2 regions of the Kitasatospora sp. NPDC088160 genome follow, and region 2 is predicted to be linked to the other one. Evidence: riboswitches for the same ligand, from Rfam matches in the RefSeq annotation. Region 2 holds a riboswitch; the other holds the start of a gene.
The links. A riboswitch is a leader RNA that binds a small molecule or an ion and turns the genes downstream of it on or off. The one in region 2 is predicted to bind cyclic di-AMP.

Region 1: another riboswitch for cyclic di-AMP. It lies ahead of ACIOGZ_RS01530 (glycoside hydrolase family 16 protein); the one in region 2 lies ahead of ACIOGZ_RS02350 (transglycosylase family protein).

What each region holds. Positions count from the first base shown of each region.
Region 1 is NZ_JBIUSS010000001.1:360,332-367,669, reverse strand. Features, by position in the region: gene aceB (malate synthase A) at 1-1,207, opposite strand, end outside; gene ACIOGZ_RS01540 (IclR family transcriptional regulator) at 1,396-2,193, shown strand; gene ACIOGZ_RS01535 (hypothetical protein) at 2,543-3,028, shown strand; gene ACIOGZ_RS01530 (glycoside hydrolase family 16 protein) at 3,048-4,382, opposite strand; cyclic di-AMP (ydaO/yuaA leader) riboswitch at 4,385-4,551, opposite strand; gene ACIOGZ_RS01525 (lipase) at 4,786-6,123, opposite strand; gene ACIOGZ_RS01520 (MoaF-related domain-containing protein) at 6,333-6,662, shown strand; gene ACIOGZ_RS01515 (alpha/beta hydrolase-fold protein) at 6,756-7,338, opposite strand, start outside.
Region 2 is NZ_JBIUSS010000001.1:558,087-565,424, forward strand. Features, by position in the region: gene ACIOGZ_RS02340 (glycoside hydrolase family 13 protein) at 1-219, shown strand, start outside; gene ACIOGZ_RS02345 (LacI family DNA-binding transcriptional regulator) at 245-1,264, shown strand; gene ACIOGZ_RS02350 (transglycosylase family protein) at 1,374-2,780, opposite strand; cyclic di-AMP (ydaO/yuaA leader) riboswitch at 2,767-2,927, opposite strand; gene ACIOGZ_RS02355 (hypothetical protein) at 3,362-4,339, opposite strand; gene ACIOGZ_RS02360 (DUF397 domain-containing protein) at 4,899-5,162, shown strand; gene ACIOGZ_RS02365 (ATP-binding protein) at 5,557-6,078, opposite strand; gene ACIOGZ_RS02370 (helix-turn-helix transcriptional regulator) at 6,497-7,338, shown strand, end outside.

The sequences.
Region 1 (7,338 bases), 200 kb from region 2:
GGGGGCGCTCGCCGAGCACCGCGTCGAAGGAGGCGCGGGCGACCGGCACCAGGTCCGGGTGGGCGACCCAGGAGCCGTCGAAGCCGTTGCCGGCCTCGCGGTCCTTGTCCGCCTTGACCTTCTCCAGGGCGGCGGCGTTGACCTCCGGGTCCCTGCGGCTGGGGATGAACGCGGCCATGCCGCCGATCGCGTGGGCGCCGCGTTTGTGGCAGGTCTGCACCAGCAGGCGGGTGTAGGCGGCCATGAACGGCGAGGCCATGGTGACGCTGTTGCGGTCCGGCAGGACGTACTGCTCGCCGGCGTCGCGGAAGTTCTTGACGATCGAGAACAGGTAGTCCCAGCGCCCGGCGTTGAGGCCGGCCGCGTGGTCGCGCAGCTCGTAGAGGATCTCGTCCATCTCGAACGCGGCGGTGATGGTCTCGATCAGCACGGTGGCGCGGACGGTGCCGTGCGGGATGCCGAGCGCGGCCTGGGCGTGGGTGAACACGTCGTTCCAGAGCCGGGCTTCGAGGTGGCTCTCGGTCTTCGGCAGGTAGAAGTACGGGCCGGAGTTGGGGTCCTCGGCGCCCTTGGCGAGCAGCCGGGCGGCGTTGTGGAAGAAGTACAGGCCGAAGTCGAGGAAGGCTCCGGCGACCGGGGCGCCGTCGACGAGCAGGTGGTTCTCGTCCAGGTGCCAGCCGCGCGGGCGGACCACGACGGTGGCGAGTTCGGCGGCGGGCTTGAGGGCGTACGCCTTTCCGGCGGAGGTGGTGAAGTCGATCCGGCCCTCGAAGGCGTCGATCAGGTTGATCTGGCCGCTGACCACGTTCTCCCAGGTCGGGGAGGTGGCGTCCTCGAAGTCGGCGAGCCAGATCCGCGCGCCGGAGTTGAGGGCGTTGATGACCATCTTGCGGTCGGTGGGACCGGTGATCTCGACCCGGCGGTCCTGGAGCGCGCGGGGCGCCTCGGCGACCTTCCAGTCGGCGGCCCGGACGTCGGCGGTGTCGGGGAGGAAGTCCAGCGTGCCGGCTCTGGCGATCTCCGCCCGGCGGGCCTTCCGCCCGGCCAGGAGCTCCTGTCGGCGCCCTTCGAAAGCGCGATGGAGGCCGACGACGAAGGCGACCGCCTCCGGAGTGAGCACCTCCTCCGCCCGGTGAACGCGCGGACCGGCGACAGTGACGACCGGAGCAGCGGGGGAGGCGCCGACGGGTCCCTGTTCTGTAGCCATGGGCAGGACACTCCTAAGCGGTTGAGCCTGGCGAAGGGAGCTCCGGTGGGAACTTCCTTGATCGGAACCCACCTGTCGGCGGGTTCGATTCTGTAAGGTGGAGACTAGTTTCCGCGATACAGAATTTCAACGGTTTGTTGATGTGATCGCCGGGACTCTACTCCTCCCCGACAGCGAAGGGAACGCCGGTGGTTTCGACCCCCGACACAGCATCGACGACCAGCCCGGACCGCGCGACCGGCGGCGTGCAGTCCGTCGAGCGCGCCTTCCAACTCCTGGAGGCGCTGGCCGACTCCGGCGGCGTGGCCACCCTCAGCGAGCTCTCCGCCAGCTCCGGCCTGCCGATGCCGACCATCCACCGCCTGGTTCGTACCCTCGTCCAGCAGGGCTATGTACGCCAGGACACCGCGCGTCGCTACACCCTCGGCCCCCGGCTGATCCGCCTCGGCGAGACGGCCGGCCGGCTGCTCGGCAGCTGGGCCCGCCCCTACCTGGCCGAACTCATGGAGGCCACCGGCGAGACCGCCAACCTGGCGGTGCTGGAGGGCGGCGAGGTGGTGTACGTCGGGCAGGTGCAGTCGCGGCGCTCGATGCGGATGTTCACCGAGGTCGGCCGACGGGTGCAGCCGCACTGCACGGGCGTCGGCAAGGCGCTGCTGGCCCAGCTCCCCGAGGACGAGGCGCGCGCCGTCCTGGGCCCCAACCCGCTGCCCGCGCACACCGAGTACACCGTCACCGACCCGCAGGAGCTGCTGCACCAGCTCGCCGAGGCTCGCGAGCGCGGCTACGTGGTCGACGACCAGGAGCAGGAGATCGGCGTCCGCTGCATCGCGCTCGCCGTACCGGGCGCGCCGACGCCCACCGCCCTGTCGGTGTCCGGCCCGGAGGCCCGTATCCGGGCCCTGGAGGAGCAGGCCGGCACGTCCTCGCTGGTGCCGGTGATGCACCACATCGCGACCCGGCTGGGGCAGGTCCTCGCACCCTGACCCGTCGCCACCGCCCGCTTCACGCACGGGAAGTCGATCCGGTCGACTTCCCGTACGTACGCTCCCCCGTTCGGGCGGACGCCGAGCGGGTTGCACCGGCCCCCGGCGCAGGCTCCGCCACCCTGGTGCGGACGCGGCCCGCAGCGGCGCGGGCGGCCGGGGCCCCGGGACAGGGTGGACGACGATGACGTACAGGCGTTCGACAATGCGAGGCGGGTCCGGGCAGGGCGGATCCAGGCGGGGCGGGTCCAGGCGGGGCGGGTCCAGGCGGGGCGGGTCCGGGCAGGCCAGCAGGCTCTGCGGATTCCGCGCGGCCTCGCTCGTCGCCGCGATGGCGGCCGGCTGTTCGGTGGCGACGCTGACCGCCGGCCCGTCCTGGGCGCTGCGGCGGCCCGAGCCCCGGCCGGCGGTGGACACGGCAGCCCCCACGGCGTCCCGCTCCGATCTGGAGGTGGTCCGGCTCGACCCGGACGCCGCCCCGCCCGGCGGCACCACCACCGTCCACGCCTTCATCGCCAACCGCGGCCCGGACACCACCGCCGCACCGTTCACCGTGCTGGTGACGCTGCCTCCCGGGGTCTCCCCAGTGGGCCCGTACTTCCCCGAGGACTGCGAGGTACGGCTCAACGGCCGACAGGTGCGCTGTGTCTTCCCGGCCGGACTGCCCCCGCTGCGCAGCGCGACCGCGCTGGTACCGGTGCACCTCTCCCCGGACCTGCGGATCGGCAAGCTCACCGGCGGCTCGGTCGCGGTGCGCGGCGTGGACGACCCGGACGAGGGGAACAACCGGCAGCCGTTCGACATCACGGTGGTCGAGACGGCTCCCGGTTCCTGACCCGGAAGCCCCGAAGGCCCTACCGGTACACGCGGACGTAGTCGGCGGCGAAGGTGATCGGGGCGGTGCCCTGCGGCGCCGGGTGGTACTTCCCCGCGCCGACCGACAGGTTGAGGATCAGGTACGCCGACCAGTTGGCGCCGACGCCCTTGCCGTCCGAGAACACCTTGGCGCCGTTGACGTACCAGTCCACCGAGGTGGCGCCGTAATAGGTGCCGATGGTCACCCACTGGTCCTTCGCGACGGCGCCGGCGTCGGTGTAGTACTTGGGGTTGCCGGGGTTGACGTGGTTGGTCAGCTCCAGCAGGTTCGGGTTGTCGGGGTGGTACTCGAAGGAGTCGACCTCCCCGTTGCCGTTCTTCCAGGTCCAGAAGGCCGGCCAGGCGCCGGAGCCGGACGGCAGCTTGACCCGGGTCTCGGCGTAGTCGCCGGTCCTGACCTGGAAGCCCTCGCTGGAGCCCTCGGTGGTCAGGAAGCCGGTGTTCCAGGCCTGCTTGCCGTTCTCCAGCGTGGTGGTGCCGGGCGCGGCGGTGAAGGTGGCGACCCCGTTCGCGACGCTGACGTTGTTCTTGTTCAGCAGGTCGAGCTTGTTGTCGTCCGGGTTGTGGTTGCCGTACTTGTACGCGGTGCTCTTGTCGCCGACCCAGCGCGAGCCCCAGCTGATCGGGCCGTTGAACTCGTCGGACCAGGTCAGCGACTTGCCGGCGACCGGGGATGCGGGGGTGCCGGCCGACGGGCTGGCGGTGGCGCTCGGGCTGCTCGGGCTCGGGCTGCTCGTCGGGGTCGGCTTCGCGGTGGGGGTCGCCGTCGGGGTCGGGGCGGGAGTCGGGGTCGGGGCGGGAGTCGGCTTCGTGGTGGGCGTCGGGGTCGGGGGCGGAGTCGGCGCCGGGGTGCTGGAGACCACCAGCTGCTGCGAGGCCAGGTTGTGCCAGGCCCCGCCGAGGTCCTGCCAGAAGCCGAACTGGGTGTACGTCCCGGCCGGCAGGGCGCGTGCGCCGCTGGTGAAGGACAGGCCGCTCGGGCAGATCTGCACATTGGAGGCGTTGCCCGGGAAGTCGAGGTTCGCACCGGCCGCGTTCCGGACGCCCACGCCGACGGTCTTCGCGGTGAAGCAGGCCGAGGAGTGGAGGGTCAGCGAGGCGGTGGCGGCCTGGTTGGCGACCATGGTCGCCGGGGCGAGCCGGTCCTGGGTGACGGTCGGGGCGGTGGCGGCCTGGGCGCCGGAGACGGCCGGCAGGCCGAGCAGTCCGGCGCCGGTGACGGCGAGCGCTCCGGTGACGGCGAGGGCGGCGTTGCGGCCCCGGTGGGAGGGGCGGGCGTGGCGCGGCGCGCGGCGCCGGGCAGGCTGGTGCATGGCAGTGTCCTCTGCGACGCCTGCGAGGTGAGCTGTCGGATTCGGGCTGAGGCAGCCCGGCCGCCGGTGGAAGCGGCTTCACCCCTAGCCACGGCCCGCACGCGGGAGCGTACGGGCCGGGCGCTGACCTTGGTTCCCCCGCTCCCGTCCGCTGTGGTGCTCGGTTGCCGGCCGGCGGGTGGACAGGACTCGGCGTCCCGGCGGCGGGGGTCCGCGAGGGCGGACGACGGTTGCAGGCTAGGCAGGCCGTCCGTGAACGGACAACCTGCTCGGGCCGGTTGTCGCACAGGTCACAGTGGTGTCGATCAACGACGCTGCGTGGTGGATCAGTTGGGACGGATCAGCGGAGCCGTCGAGCTGCCGAACGACGAATCGGCGAATCGGCGAATCGGCGGTCCACGGGTCAAGCGAGCCAGTTGTCGACCTGGCTCTCGGCCTCCGGTGCCCAGGCGAGTTCCAGGTGGTTGAGGCCGGTGAGCAGCCGGGTGCCGCCGATCGTCGCGATGCCGGTGGTGTCCAGGGCGCTCGCGGTGAACACGATGCCGTCGCTGGGCCCCCGGTTCTCGTTGAGCACGCCCGGGATGTCGGCGGACCCGCCCGCGAGCAGATAGGTGCGCACCGACGCGGGGACGCCCGCCTGTTGCAGCGGCGCGATCAGCGAACCGGCGTCGATCGCCGCCTGGATGCCCTGGCCGGAGGTGTAGAAGCCCTGGCCGCCGTAGTAGGTGGTCCACCAGTCCTGGGCGGTGCCGTCCACCCCGTACCGGCCGTCCCAGCGGGCGAGCAGCTGGCGCTGGCCCGGGTAGCAGTCGTAGCCGCCGGTGGGCAGCACGCCGAGGCAGGGCTGCGCCGTGTAGGTGCCGTAGCAGGTCATGTAGAGGTGCGGGGACGGCGCGTTGGCGGTGCCGCCGCAGGCCGGCCAGCTCGCGAGGTCGAACGACCAGCCGTGCGCGTACACGTAGTCGAGCCCGCCGTTCGGGCCCCCGAGGGTGATCAGGCGGCGCACGTCGCCCGCGTAGGCCCGCCCCCAGGACGGGCGCACCGAGGACACGTACGCCCGGGCGGCGACCTCGCCCTTGCTCCAGGCCACCACGTCCACCTGGGGGACGCCGAGGCGGGCCCGGATCAGCGCGACGGCGTCGCCGACGGCCTGCGCCTGGAGCAGGTTGTCGCCCTGTTTGTGGGCGAAGCCGATGGCGAACACCCGGTGGCCGGTGCCGGCGAGGTACTGGGCGAGGCCGGTGGACGGGCAGGCGGAGGCACCGCAGGTGCCGCTCTCCCCCGGGTTCGCCCAGGCGCGGTCGGCGTTGTCGTTGGCGCCGTGGACCAGCAGCACGGGGGTCGGACGGCTACCGGTGTCCCAGCCGGTCGCCGAGTACAGCAGGAAGCGGCTGGAGGAGGGCTGGCCGGTGCCGCCGAAGTACGTCCGGCGGGCGCCGTCCTGGTCGCCGCGGCCGTCGGCCGGGTACTGCTCGGTACGGAAGCCGGGGGTGGTGTCGAGGTAGCGCTCGACCTTGGCCCAGCCGTTGCCGGGGGCGGGGAAGGCGGCTTCGAGGGCGAGCGGGGCGGTGGCCGCCTGGGCGGCGGTCTGGGCAGTGGCGGTCTGGGCGACGGTGGCCTGGGCGGGAGTGGGGGTGCCGAGGAGCAGCGCGGCGAGGGTGAGCAGGAGGGCGGACAACGCGGTGGGGGTGCGTCTGACGGCGGTGGGGGTGTGCCGCACGGGAGTGGGGGTGCGTCTCATGGGGGTGGACGGTAGGACCGGCCGCCGGCGGGCGCCCAGGTGCCCGCCGCACACCGCGCCGGCCTGCGCGGTGGCGGCCGGTGCCGTGGCGCACCGTCCACGGGTGCGCCCACCCGGCTCACCGGGTCGGATAAATTGGAGGTCCGACATCTTCCGCAGTGCACAAGACCGCCGTGCACGGCCCCACAGGAACGAGGTACCGCCCCACCATGACCGCGCCCCTGCCCGCCTTCGCCGGCCGCACCTACCTCTTCCGGGCCGACAACGGCGCGGCCTTCCGCAACACCTACTCGGCCGACGGCAGGCGGCTGCGCTGGGAGGGCCTCGGCGAGTCGGCGGGCCAGTGGGAGGACGTGCGGCTGCACGTCGCCGAGGTGGCGCCGGAGATCTACTTCATCAGCTGGACCGAGGAGAGCGGGATCACCGTCAGCCACGTGATGGACCTCGGCCGGCTGACGGTACGCGCCTTCTGGACGTACGAGGGCGAGGGCGGCCGGGTCGGCGAGCTGCACACCGGGACGCTGGAGCGGGTGGCCTGAGCCTCACCGCCCCCGCGCCCCCTCGCTGTCCGTCGGCTTACTCAGGCCGTCTGGGCAGACTGCCTGCTCAGACGGTCTGCTCAGACGGTCTGCTCAGGCGGCCTGGTTCGGGACCTTGAGGTGCTGGGACAGCCACTCCAGCGAGGACGGCAGCAGCGCGCTCCAGGTCTCGAAGTTGTGGCCGCCGTTCTCCAACATGCTGTAGGAGACCTTCATCGGGGACTGCACGGCGTCGACGAAGGCCTCGGTGTCGCGCCGGTAGTCGCCGTCGCCCTTCTTGGTGCCGGCCAGCAGCACGGACACCTTGGGCTGCGGCAGGTTCTTCAACCGCCACATCAGGTTGGCCTCGTCACGACGCTGCTTGCTGCCGCCGAACAGGTCGCCCGTGGTCGGGTCGTCGGCGGCGTCGTAGTAGGCGGAGAGCGCGACGGCGGTCGGAAAGACGTCCGGGTGGCGCATGGCCAGCTTGAGGGCGCAGTAGCCGCCGGTCGAGTTGCCCATGAAGGCCCAGGCCTGCGGGTCGGAGGAGACCCGGAAGCTCGCCTGGATCGCTGAAGGGACGTCCTTGGTGAAGTACGTGTCGGACTGCGCGCCGCCCGGAATGTCCTCGCACTCGGTGTCCTGCGGCAGGGCCGGCGAGGGGCGCATCAGCACCATGACGGTCGGCTGCATGTTG
Region 2 (7,338 bases):
CAGGACGACCTCGGCGCCGGGACGGCCGTGGAGTGGCTGGAGGGCCCCGAGGGGACCCTGACGTTCCGCCGCGGCTCCTTCGTCTGCACCGTCAACGCCACGGACGAGCCGGTCCGGATAGCGGCGCCCGGAAAGCTGCTGCTCTCCTCGGTGGAGCTGGTGGTCGACGGCAGCGAGACGGTGCTCGCGCCGGACAGCACCGGCTGGTGGGCGGTCTGACGTGGTTGCAATAGGCTCTGGGACCGTGACTACGGCGCGACTCTCAGACATCGCGGCGCAGGCGGGGGTCAGCGAAGCCACCGTCTCCCGCGTACTCAACGGCAAGGCGAACGTCTCCGCCGCCACCCGGCAGACCGTGCTGGCGGCGCTCGACGTGCTCGGCTACGAGCGGCCGACCCGACTGCGCCAGCGCAGCGCCGGCCTGATCGGGCTGATCACGCCGGAGCTGAGCAACCCGATCTTCCCCGCACTGGCCCAGGTGATCGAGCAGGTGCTCAGCCGGCACGGGTACACCCCGGTGCTGTGCACCCAGACACCGGGCGGGTCCACCGAGGACGAACTGGTCGAGATGCTGGTCGACCGGGGCGTGGCGGGCATCGTCTTCGTCTCCGGGCTGCACGCCGACTCCACCGCCGACCTCGACCGCTACGCCCGGCTGACCGGGCGAGGGGTGCCGTTCGTGCTGATCAACGGCTACAGCGAGCGGATCGACGCGCCGTTCATCTCGCCGGACGACCGGGCCGCGATGTGGATGGCCGTCCAGCACCTGGCCGAACTCGGGCACGAGCGGATCGGGCTGGCGGTCGGGCAGCGGCGGTACGTGCCGGTGCTGCGCAAGATCGAGGGCTTCACGGCGGCGATGCGCGAGGTGCTGGGACGGAGCCAGGAGGAGGCCGAGGAACTCGTCCACCACACGCTGTTCAGCGTGGAGGGCGGGCACGCGGCGGCCGGCGCGCTGCTGGACAAGGGCTGCACGGCGATCGTCTGCGGCAGCGACATGATGGCGCTCGGGGCGATCCGGGCGGTGCGGCAGCGTGGGCTGTCGGTGCCGCACGACGTCTCGGTGGTCGGCTTCGACGACTCGCCGCTGATCGCCTTCACCGAGCCGCCGCTGACCACGATCCGCCAGCCGGTCGAGGCGATGGCGACCGCGGCGGTGGACGCGCTGCTGGAGGAGGTCGGCGGAAACGCCGTCCAGCGCGGGGAGTTCATGTTCCAGCCGGAGCTGGTCATGCGTGGGTCCACGGGGGCCTGCGCGCGCTGAGGACGGTCAACGGACGGGCCCCGGAGAGCAGTTGCTCTCCGGGGTCCGTTGTGTGCCGCCCGGGTGCCGGGTCAGCCGTCAGTTGTCGGCTGTCACCCGTCGGTCGTGCTCAGACCCGGCCGGCGAAGTCCGGCGCCCAGTTGGCGACGGTCTGCAGGCGCACGCCCGAGCTCGGGTTGGCGGCCTCGACGTACTGGCCGCCGCCGATGTAGATCGCGACGTGGTAGACGCCGGAGTTCTGGCCGTTGTTGGACCAGAACAGCAGGTCGCCCGCCTGCAGGCTGTCCAGCGAGACGCGGGTGCTGGCGGCGGCCTGGTCGGCGGCGACGCGCGGGACGGAGACGCCCGCGGCGCGCAGCGCGGCCTGGGTCAGGCCGGAGCAGTCCCAGCCGCCGTTGCCGGTACCGCCGTAGACGTACGCCTGGCCGACCTTCGACTGGGCGAAGGAGACCGCGGCGGCCATGCTGCCGGTGGCGGCCGGGGTCTGAGCCGGGGTCTGAGCCTGGGCGGCCGGCTTGGAGGCCGGCTTGGAGGCCGGCTTGGTGGCCGGGGCCTGGGGCTGGGCGGCCGGCTTGGCGCTCGCGACAGCGCCGTTGGAGGTCTGGCCGGACTTCTGCGAGCGGTCGAACCAGGTGAAGTCCGAGCCGGACGTGGCCGACGAGCCGGAGCCGGACCGGTCGGCCTGAGCCGACTGCTGGGCCTGGCCGCCGTCCTTGAACGAGAGGCGCTGGCCCGGGTAGATGGAGTCCGGGCCCTCGGTCAGGGTGCCGCGGTTGAGTTCGTACAGCCGCTGCCAGCCGCCCTGGAGGTTGTGCTTGTCGGCGATCGAGGACAGCCAGTCGCCGGAGGCGACGGTGTAGTCGTCGGCCTGGGGCTGGGCGCTGTTCCGGGCCTGGCTCTGGCCCTTCTGGGCCGAGGTGCCGTTGGTGGAGTCGGCGGGGGCCTGCGCCTGGTCCTGGGCCGGTGCGGCCGGCTTGGCGGGCTTCGCGGCCGGGGCCGGGGTCTGGGTCTGCGCGGGCTTGGCGGCCGGGGCGGCCGGCTTCGCGGCGGGCTTGGTGGCGGTCGAACCGGCAGCCGAGCCGGTGGTCGAGCCGGCCGAGGTGTCGACGGCGGCCGGGGTGCCGCCCTTGGTCAGGCCGGCCTGGACCGAGCACACCGGCCAGGCGCCGGGGCCCTGCGAGGCGAGGACCTTCTCGGCGACGGCGATCTGCTGGTCCTTGGTGGCCTGGTTGGCCTGGGGGGCGTAGGCGGTGCCGCCGAAGGCGGCCCAGGTGCTGGAGGTGAACTGCAGGCCGCCGTAGAAGCCGTTGCCGGTGTTGATGCTCCAGTTGCCGGTGCTCTCGCACTGGGCGACCTTGTCCCAGGTGGCGACGGAGGCGGCGGAGGCGGTGCCGGAGGTGAGGCAGGGGATGGTGAGGCCGACGCCCGCGACGCCGACGGCGGCGATCACGCGTCGGGTACGACTGGACAGACGGGTGCCGTTGGTGGGCAGCATGAAGACGCAGTCCTCTCCCACGCCTGCGAGGTGAGCTGTCGGATTCGGGCTGGAGTTGCCCGGCCGCGCTGTGGGCGCGGCTTCACCCCTAGCCCTGGATCGTTCCGGGGAACGGTCCGGGGCGACTTACCTGTGGGTCCCCCGCTCCTGCCGTGGTGCGTTTTCGCGCTGCCAGGACATCCGACGGCAGGACTCGGCGTCGCGGATGAACTGGGTTCGTGTGGCCACGAACGGGGAGCACGTTAAGCAGACTTAAGTTCAAACTGCAAACACCTGTGACGCGCATCACGGTTTGGCGAGAACGGTCGTTCCCCTCACTTGTCATGATCGGAAATGACCGATTTCCGGCAACGCTGCGAAGGGTGCGCGCAACTGTCTGCGTTTCAGGAGGCGGGTGACGGTGGGTCGGGTCGCCCGGGGGCCTGCCCGCCGGGAGAGCGGCGTGTCCGCACTGTGGCCGTCGGGGGGTGCGTCGAGCGATGGTGAACAAATGCGGATAGAACGGACATCACACCTATTCGTCCTTTAACTCCCTTACGGGACAAGCGGGAAGGGCCCGGAACGGCTACGTTCCGGGCCCTTCACACGTGCGGTGACCGCTACTACTGGCCGGCCGACTCCTCGGCGGCGGCGTGAGCGGCGTGAGCGGCGCGACCACCCCGGCCGGAGTGGTCGGCGTGGGTGCCCTCGGCGGCCTCCGCCGCCTCGGCCTCGGCCTGCGCCAGGGCCTCGGGGGAGGGCGCCGGCAGCGCGGCCAGGTAGGTGGAGGCGATCAGCTGGCCGACCGTCGGGTAGGCGCCCAGCGGCGCCGCGGACGGGCAGCCGGTCTCCTCGGCGGCCGTGGCGAGCAGCTCGGAGTCGGCCTCCGGCCCGATCACCAGCGGGGCCAGCGCCGGGCGCTGGGAGCCGGTCTCCTTGAGGTGGTTGACGGCCGCGGCGACCGAGCCCGGCACGTCGAGCGCGGCGGGCACGACCGGGACGGCCAGCCGGGCCGCCAGCAGGACACCGGTGATGCCGGCAGCGGCAGCGGCCTCCTCGCCGCCGACGGTGGTCAGCACGACGCCGTCCGCGGCGGTCGCGATGGCGAACAGCCGGGCCCGGTCGGCACGCGCCAGGCCGGCCTCGGACAGGCGCACGTGCACGGCCTCGGCGAGCAGCGGGTGCGGGCCGAGCACGTCGGTGACGGGGGCTCCGTACTCGGCGGCGAGGGCGTGGAGTTCGGTCAGGAATCCGTGCGGGCCGGGTACCAGCGGCACCAGGACCGGCGCGGGCAGGCCGGCCTCGGCGGCCATGGCCAGCAGTTCGGCGACGGTGCGGTCGTCGCTGTCGGCGCCCTGGGCGGCTTCGCCCGGGAGGTAGCCGACGGCGGTCTGGATGTCGCCCTGCTCGCTGCGGACGATCGACAGCAGCTCCTCGACGACCGAGCGGGACTCGGGCCCGGCGGTCGCGGGCACGGCGAGCACCAGGGCCGGGGATCCGGCCGGGATCTCGGGGCGCTCGGGGCGGCGGTGGCGCCCCCGCGCACGGGAGCCTGGAGTGCGGACGGGCAGTGGCGCGCCCGGGATGGCTGCGGTGCTCATGCCGGAGATCGTAGGACATCGGCCCGTCAGGCCTGCATTCGGCTGCCGTTCGAGTTTCACGTGGTCATGGCGGGTGCGCCGCGCTCCCGTCGTGTCCGTCCGGGCGGTTTGCCCGCAATCCGGACATATCTCACCCAGCCTTCGAGCGATCACCGCTGGTTGCCCTGACGTGTCCGACGGGGCGTCGAGTTGCTTCTGTGGCGCGTGAGATGTCTCACAGCCGGGAGGTCGCCTGACGGAGGGTCACGAAGGCGCGACTCCGGGCGTCTGAAGATCAACATTCAGCGGGGAATCGCTCACGGCCGGTTATCGAGAATCTGGCGATTCACTCGGCTATGTCCGTTTACGTACCGTCAGGAGAAGGGTCCGTGAAGAGTTCAGAACTGCCGGTGAAAGGCCTCGTGCACCTGCAATGTCCCGTGCTGATGCACGTGCACAGCAGCTATCATCGCGTCAAGTGAGGCGTTGTGCCGGGCCGGTACGGGGCCGGTCCGTTCGTTCGGCGGGTGCCGGGAGCGCCGCGCTGGACGACCACTCCGGAGCTCTTCGGGAGATTTCTATGCACGACTCGCAGGACACGTACGGCTCGTACGACACCTACAACGGGATGGCGGCCGCCGACCTCAAGGGGGTTGTCTGGCAGAAGAGCCTGCACAGCAACTCCCAGGGGAACTGCGTCGAGTTCGCGGCCCTGCCGGGGGGCGATGTGGCGATGCGCAACTCGCGCTTCCCGGAAGGTCCGGCGCTCATCTACACCCGGGCCGAGATCGCCGCCCTGCTGCTGGGGGCCAAGGACGGGGAGTTCGACCACCTGGCGGTCTGACCGGCCGCCGTCCTGCCATCGGGGGGCCGTCGTGGGTGCTGACACCGCGACGGCCTTTGTCTTGTCCGGGGCCGGTCCGGGGCCACATGACGGGCGCTCTCGTGGCGGGCGCTCTCGTGGCGGCCGTTCTCGCGGCCGACCGCGCGCAGGTGTGGCGGGTGGTCCCGCGCACGGCTGGGGGCCCGGACGTGGACGGGAGTCGGGCCGCCGGGGTGCCCGGCCGTCGGTCCGGCCGGCTCGTCCGGGAGACAGGCCCGGGAATCGTCGCGGGAATCGCCCTGAGGGCTGGGCCGGAGCCCGTGGCGCACCTGTGCCAGGCCCGTCGATCCGCTCCGCGGAGCCCGGGGTGCGGTCCTCCCGGGGCCTCCCTCGGCCGGCCGCGCGCCGCCTGGCGCTAGGCCGAGCGCCGGTGCCGTCCACCGAGTTCGGAACCGGTGGCCGGCTCCGCCTCGAACAGGGCCCAGACCACCTTGCCGCTGCCCAGCGGGTGCCAACCCCAGGAGCGGCTGAAGGACTCCACCAGGTGCAGTCCGCGGCCGGACTCGGCGACGAAGTCCGCCTCCCGGGCGACCGGGCCGATGCAGCTCGGGTCGCTCACCGCGCAGACCACCTGGGGGGAGCGGTGGACCAGGCTTATTCGGATCGGCAGCCGGCCCTCAGGGGTCGGCTGTATGGGAAAGTCGTACTCGCCCTGGACGCCACCCGCAGGGTCGGGCCGTGCGCCGATCGCATGCCGCAGTGCGTTGGTCACCAGCTCCGAGGCCACCAGCGCGACGTCGTCGAACAGCTCCATCAGGCCCCAGCGCTGAAGAGAGGTTCTGGCGAAGTCGCGCGCGGTTCTGACGGCTTCGAAGCGAGGAGCGAGCGTACAGGTGACCACATGGGGGTCAACCGCCAAAGCCGTACCGGTGCTCATGAAGAGCTCCTCCCATAAGGGGGCGGACACGGCTGGACCCGCCGGGGTCATGCCGGTCACCTCCGACTCGCTCGGCCGCTCGGCCGCCCCCTCGACCAGCGCGCGCGCACACGAACCCCCGGTGGCGCGGGGGAACGCTGCCGGGTCGGTGCACGGAGTCGCGCGTGGGGTCGACGCGGAGCCCGCGGGAATGCCAGGGATGTGCAGGTGCACGTGCACCATGGTGGTGTGCGCTCACTGCAGATGCAAGAGTCGATTCACGTGCAGTCGCACTATTGGCATATGCAAGCGCCGGATGCACGTGCATCCTGGTGTGTGGAGTGTGGAACTGATAGGAACATCCGTCAGTATCGGCACCGTGAGCGCTCAACTGATGGCAGACTGTGCGCTGTTTGCCCTAGGTGGAGGTTTCGACCGCATGACCACAGTTCAGCCGGGCGGCGGCTCGATGGTCCGCCGGATCCTCCTCGGTTCTCAGCTGCGTCGCCTGCGTGAGACGCGCGGCATCACGCGCGAGGACGCCGGCTACGCGATCAGGGCCTCGGAGTCCAAGATCAGCCGCATGGAACTCGGCCGCGTCAGCTTCAAGGAGCGCGACGTCGCCGACCTGCTCAGCCTCTACGGCGTGGACGACGGCCTGGAGCGGGAGGCACTGCTCGGGCTGGTCCGCGAGGCCAACAAGTCCGGCTGGTGGCACAGCTTCAACGACGTGCTGCCGGGCTGGTTCCAGACCTACGTCGGCCTGGAGGAGGCCGCCCAGCTGATCCGCACCTACGAGGTGCAGTTCATCCCCGGACTGCTGCAGTCCGAGGAGTACGCACGGGCGGTTTTCGGCCAGAGTCGGCCGGTCGTCAGCGAGGAGGAGATCGAGCGGCGGGTCAGCCTCCGCCTGCGTCGCCAGAAGCTGCTGACCGAGGGCGCCAGCCCGCGACTGTGGGCCGTGATCGACGAGGCCGCGCTGCGCCGCCCCGTCGGCGGGCCCAAGGTGATGCGCGGCCAGGTGCAGTACCTGATCGACGTCGCCGAGCAGGCCAACGTCGTGATCCAGGTGATGCCGTTCCGATTCGGCGCGCACGCGGGGGAGTCCGGGGCGTTCACGATCCTGCGCTTCCCTGAACAGGACCTCGCGGACGTCGTCTACCTGGAGCAGCTCACCAGCGCGCTGTACCTCGACAAGCGGGACGACGTCGACGCGTACATCCAGGTCATGGAGCGGCTCTGCGTGGACAGCCTCACGCCGGAGCGGACCGTGGACCTGCT